Regions from separate parts of the Paenibacillus sp. FSL H8-0259 genome, predicted to be linked through region 1. Evidence: riboswitches for the same ligand, from Rfam matches in the RefSeq annotation. Region 1 holds a riboswitch; the other holds the start of a gene.
The links. Region 1 has a riboswitch for cyclic di-GMP ahead of NSU01_RS33950 (flagellar assembly protein A). Riboswitches for the same ligand answer to the same signal wherever they lie in the genome.

Region 2: linked by a shared signal. The riboswitch ahead of NSU01_RS02525 (choice-of-anchor A family protein) and the one ahead of NSU01_RS33950 (flagellar assembly protein A) in region 1 are both predicted to bind cyclic di-GMP.

Annotation. Positions count from the first base shown of each region.
Region 1 is NZ_CP150147.1:7,899,456-7,902,595, reverse strand. It holds gene NSU01_RS33955 (DMT family transporter) at 1-140, shown strand, start outside; gene NSU01_RS33950 (flagellar assembly protein A) at 208-1,833, opposite strand; cyclic di-GMP riboswitch class I at 1,936-2,029, opposite strand; gene NSU01_RS33945 (isochorismatase family cysteine hydrolase) at 2,548-3,140, shown strand, end outside.
Region 2 is NZ_CP150147.1:583,986-587,125, reverse strand. It holds gene NSU01_RS02525 (choice-of-anchor A family protein) at 1-1,232, opposite strand, end outside; cyclic di-GMP riboswitch class I at 1,314-1,403, opposite strand; gene NSU01_RS02520 (hypothetical protein) at 2,273-3,140, shown strand, end outside.

The DNA.
Region 1 (3,140 bases):
TATTGCATGAACAGATTACGTTGAATCTGGTCATCGGTATGCTGCTGATTGTGAGCAGCATTATTCTGGTGAATGTCAGGCTGGGCCGGAATGCCGGGAGTGTCCTGCAGACCCCGGTACCCGGTCTGGGTAAGGAATAAACAAACGGCTGCTCCCTCAGAAGAGGGGCAGCCGTTTGTACTTGTCAGGGGTTACATTACAGCAGGCTTAGACCGTTTCTGCGTCCGCGTCCCGCAGGATCAGTTCTCCGCCGGACTCCAGGATACTGTTATGGGAACGGGCGATATTAATGAAGACATGCTCCTCCTGGAGCAGTTCAATGTCTTCACACAGATTACGCAGCAGCCGGGAGAAGCTGTTCAGAACACTGTCAGTGATAAACTCGGTGAACTGCCCCGGATGGGTAAAAACCTCCAGCATCTGCTTGAGCTGATCCGTACCGGGCTGGGGGGCCCCTTCCATGCACAGCAGTGCGGATTTAAGATCGCTGATCAGGCACTCTATATGGCTGTACTTATCCTCCAGCAGCAGCATAACCACCAGACCGTATTTCACGGATTGCTGGCGGGATTCTACATTCTTGGCCAGCAGCCGGGCGGCTTCCCGCAGTCCGCCAACTTCAGTCAGCAGAAGACTGGAGAAGCGGTGCAGGCGGTGCTGGTGTACCCCGGCAAGTCCGGTGTGCAGGCTGCAGCCGGTTACTTGACCGCTTATATAGATACTGCCTGTAGCCGTAATTGTAGATTGGCAGACGTTGCCGTAGATATACACATTCCCTAACGCCTCAATACACATAGGGCCTTCAATATCTGAGGGTACGACGATGTCACCTGCAAACATAATCTCACGGGCTGTTGCCGCCATTTCCTTGGTGATGAGGCATAGGTCCGGGAAATCGCAGGTTGTGACGCTGCCGGAGTCTCCGCAGATGCGGGGTCTGCCCGTACGCAGAGCCGCGATCTCCCCGTTTGGAAGCAGCCGTGCATTGTCTCCGGCTGCGAAATAAATATCCTGCGGTGGAGGTGGAGGCAAGATGCCTCCTTCTACGTCGAATCCGGGAATTCCCTCTTCGGGCGGCAGCTTGCGGGCGAATACCTCTCCCTCTCTGGCGAAGGGGGCTCCCGGAAACCGCAGATAATCTAAGGAATCTGCAGCTTCCGCAGTTCGTCCCTCCCGGAGCATTCCATTGCCTGTGAGCGTATGCTCCGGGAGGGATAGCTGCAGCCTTGATTTCTTGCCGGGCAGCGGGGCTCTCCCTTCTGCGATACAGACAGGGAGATATGTAGGGTTGTTCAGTTCGGCGTATAGGGCCGGGATATTCAGATTCCGCAGAATGGAGCGGTTATCCAGCGAAGAAAGAATCTGTTCTATGGTGAGCGTGGACAGCAGCATCGCCCGGTTAGGCTCAGCCCGGACTGCGGCTTCGAAGGAAGCCGGGCAATTGACCAGATTCCAGGCGTACTTCTCTGCACGGTACAAGGTGAAATGCACTTTGAGCTTGTCAGGTGAAACCGTAATCTGATACTGTGGCTTCTCGCAAATTTCCCAGGTAATATGATCCGCTGAGGTTACCTCAGTAGGCTCTGTAACGGTCTTCCAGTTGATCTTCAGCACTACAGGATGAACAGCGGAGATCCGGGCGGGCTTGCCGCCAGAGAGCGGGGGAGTAATGAAGATCTGATTATTCTGCACAAGGATAATTCCATCCTTATCTCCATTCATCCCGCCGGAAGTCCGGCCCTCCACAGAGAAAGAATCCAGGAATCCGGTCCGTTCAAGCATCAAGGATTCCACGAAATCATATCGGGTTGGTTCGATGAATTGCTGCGGCATTATCTTAACCTCGCTTTTTCGTATAATCAATGGCATTCGTACAGAAAAGAGCATCATAAAGCCTGGGGGATCTCCCGGTGACTGATGGCTTACGTGGTCTCTATTGGCAGCCTGGCGACCATAAACGCGGATTCTCAGCATTCTTAGGCCCATTGCTTTGCGTCCTACCCTTTCAGGAAGTTTGCCTTTAGAAATAGATCAATGATATACACTCAGCATGAGGCGATTTCAATCGACTGTAATCGACAAAAAAGGTCATAACTGGTTCCTGCGCTGCAGGAACTTCTGCAAACAAGCTTAATTCTAGTACTTAAGGAGCTATTTTTCAACTGTATTCTGCCAATTTATTAATAATCTTGAAATGTGCAGCTCTATATTGCTTGAAAAACTGGTTTCCCAGCGCTTACAGCTTATGGGAGGAGTCTGCTCTGCAAGAACAGCCGGATCTTTGAGCTGGAGAACGGACTGCTGCTGAGGCTGCCTGCGTTGGGCGGCTTTTTTAATATATGAATAGGGTTAATCCGGGGCTTATATGTAATGTTTATGTTATATATGTAGAATAACACAAACAATTAGCGCATTATTTCGTAATAAAAACGAAGACATTGCAAATTTGTTGTAATATAATCTAACAAACAGCAGGAAATATAAAATTAATGTTAATAAACATAACATTAAATACATGCATTGAATTCTGGAAGGGGAGCATGAACCATGCAGATTACAGCAGCACCTTACACCTGGCCCTATGACGGCGTCCTTGATCCGGCGAAGACGGCACTGATGATTATCGATATGCAGACGGATTTTTGCGGCAAAGGCGGTTACGTGGAGCGAATGGGCTACGACCTCTCATTAACATCCAGAGCGATTCAGCCGATTGGGCGGCTGCTGGCACGCATCCGGGAAATTAACGGATTCACCGTTATCCATACCCGGGAAGGCCATAAGCCGGATCTGTCCGATCTGCCGGCGAATAAACGGTGGCGGAGCAGACAGATCGGTGCTGAGATCGGCTCGGAAGGACCGGCGGGACGGATTCTCGTACGGGGCGAGCGCGGCTGGCAGATCATTGATGAACTGGCACCTATACCGGGAGAGCACATTATTGACAAGCCGGGTAAAGGCAGCTTTTATGCTACGGACCTGGATTTAATATTGAAGAATAAAGGGATTACCCATCTGATTCTGACCGGAATCACGACGGATGTCTGTGTACACACGACGATGCGCGAAGCCAATGACCGCGGTTATGAATGTCTGATCCTGGAGGATTGCACGGGTGCTACGGATTATGCCAATCACCT
Region 2 (3,140 bases), 930 kb from region 1:
GCCGGTGTTGCCGTTGGCGTTGGCGTCGCTGCTGGCGTTGCCGTTGGCGTCGGCGTCGCTGCCGGTGTTGCCGTTGCCGTTGGTGCCACTGTCGGTGTTGCCGTTGGTGCCGCTGTCGGTGTTGGCGTCGCTGCCGGTGTTGCCGTTGGCGTTGGTGTTGGCGTCGCTGCCGGTGTTGCCGTTGGCGTTGGCGTTGCTGTTGGCGTCGGCGTCGCTGCCGGTGTTGGCGTCGGCGTCGCTGCTGGCGTCGGCGTCGCTGCCGGTGTTGCCGTCGGTGTCGCTGCTGGTGTTGCTGTTGGCGTCGGCGTCGTTGCCGGTGGCGTCGGCGTTGCCGTTGGCGGATCTTGGCCTTTATAAGGTATATGGTGGGATTCTCCCGATCCTGAGAGCGAAGCTCCGATCAGATTCCCGTTGATTTGACCATTATTAAATTGAATAGAGGCATATGGAGCCAGCACAGATCCCAGAACTCCGATACCTTCGATTTGAAGACTGGTCGCTTGACTGAAGTTATATAACACTTTACTGTTCATAGCGTTATCCTTATTTCCGTTACCATTAATTCCAGTCCCCATATTCTTCATAGTTACTGAAGTACCGGAGATATTAACTATAGCTGTTGAGCCATCGGGAATCTTAATTCTCAACTCATTTGCACTAGACAGCTTGCTGCCGTCTACAGTAAATATGTTAACATCCGAATTTGTACCTTCCAAAAAGAAATTACCGGAGTTGGCAGTGGTAACCCCATTAACAGGCAGAGAAGCAAGCTGCTGAGATTTCTCACGGAGCAAACTGAACTCGGCTGCAAAGTCCACAACATTTACTTGTTGTTGTAAGCTTCCTGTTCCCCCGCGCGGGCCGCCGCTGCCGCTATAACTCCCCCCGTAGACTACATCACCCACGGTTTCTCCCTGGGAATAATACAGATTACCACCGGCGATGAGAGAGTAGGCTTCCTTCGTTTCCTCACTAGTAAGACTATGTCCCACAGAATAATTAACATTTAAATTCACGTTTCCGCCGGCAGCTAATCTACCTTCAATATCACTATGTTTAACATCAACATCTCCCAAGATGAACACATTATACTTGGATGCATTGCCCGGCAAAGAGTTGCCCTCGGCTTTAACTGAGGTGCTCCCCAGTGAAATAATTCCGCCGCTTCCTACAATCAGAACTGCTATAAGTCCGAACACCGTAAGACGTTTGAATTTTTTTAATTGGAACATACAGCTCACCTCACAGTTAATATAGATATAGGCCACATTTATATAACAAAAAAAGACCGCCGGAAAGAGGATTGCTCTCTTTACGGCAGTCGGACGATCATTGCGCTCCATCGCGCTTTAGACTCCTGGACTTTGCGTCCCGTCCTTTCGAACGGTTTGCGTTTATACGTCAGTGGAAGATTAGGTTGTGAAATTATGTACTAAATCAAACTTTTATACTAATGTCTATGACATTCGTTACTTTGGAACTATTTTTAGTTTATCCGCTATCAAGGCTGATTGTCAATGAAATCCTTTGAAACATCTGGTAATAGATTATATCTGCTAATTCATTCCAAAGCACTGTTACAAAAGGTTTTTTTAAAGAATCTATAGCTTTTTCACCTAAATCCCGATCCTCTCATCGCCCTCGATGGCACCTACAAGAATATTTTGGAACCATGTATAAAGAACTAATTTTAATATTGCAAATTTTAATATAAACATGAGGGCCCATGATCTTAAAGACGCACCTCTTTCTCCTTAGCACATTTTCTTTTAAGAGGAAACATAATAACAAATGTATATCCCATATGAAAAAGGCTGCTTTCAGGAGAACGTCTTCTCCCAAAGCAGCCTTTTCCCGATTTAGCGGTGATATCGCCAGCCTTTCGGAAAGGATCTTACGGATTGCATTTATTTACGTTTATCTGTTCTGGATCTTCTGCCGAGGAATATTCCCAATCCTGCAAGGGCTAGACCGACTAAGTAATAAGGAGCCGGACTGGACTCACCAGTCTTCGGGAGCGCGGCATCCGCAGGTACATTGCCTAACGGAATCTCTTCATCAATGATTGTCACAATCGGCGTTGAACTTGGTGTTGCGCTTGGGCTTGGCGTTAGGGTTGGACTTGGTGTCACCACTAACGGCCGAGGTGTTGCTGTTGCCACAGGGCCCAAAGGCAGCGGATCATCAATGATTATGGTATCCGGATTTACAATATAGCCGATTATTGGAGTCGGCGTTGGCACTACATTAATAAAGACGGGCGGTGCAGACGATGGCACTGGTGTCGGTGGTAATGTCGGTGCTGGTGTTGCCGTTGGTGTCGGTGTCGGTGTCGGTGTCGGTGTCGGTGTCGGTGTCGGTGTTGGCTCTGCCGTTGGCGTTGGTGTCGGCTCTACCGTTGGTGTTGGTGTTGGATCTGCTGTTGGTGTTGGCGTCGGTGCTGCTGTCGGTGTTGGTGTCGGTGCTGCTGTCGGTGTTGGTGTCGGTTCTGCCGTTGGTGTTGGTGTCGGTGTCGGTGTTGGCTCTGTTGTTGGTGTTGGTGTTGGTGTTGGTGTTGGTGTTGGTGTTGGTGTTGGTGTTGGTTCAGCCGTTGGTGTTGGTACTGGTGTTGCCGTTGGTGTCGGTGTTGGCTCTACTGTTGGTGTTGGTGTTGGTGTTGGTGTTGGTGTTGGTGTTGGTGTTGGTGTTGGTGTTGGTGTTGGTGTTGGTGTTGGTGTTGGTGTTGGTGTTGGTGTTGGTGTTGGTGTTGGTGTTGGTGTTGGTGTTGGTGTTGGTGTCGGCTCTGACGTTGGTGTTGGTGTTGGTGTTGGTGTCGGTGTCGGTGTCGGTGTCGGTGTTGGCTCTGCCGTTGGCGTTGGTGTCGGCTCTACCGTTGGTGTTGGTGTTGGATCTGCTGTTGGTGTTGGCGTCGGTGCTGCTGTCGGTGTTGGTGTCGGTGCTGCTGTCGGTGTTGGTGTCGGTTCTGCCGTTGGTGTTGGTGTCGGTTCTGCCGTTGGTGTCGGTGTTGGCTCTGCCGTTGGCGTTGGTGTCGGTGCTGCTGTTGGTGTCGGTGTTGGTTCTGTTGTTGGTGTCGGTGTTGGTTCTGTTGTTGGTGTTGATGTCGGTGTTGGTGTCGGTGTTGGTGTCGGTGTTGATGTTGG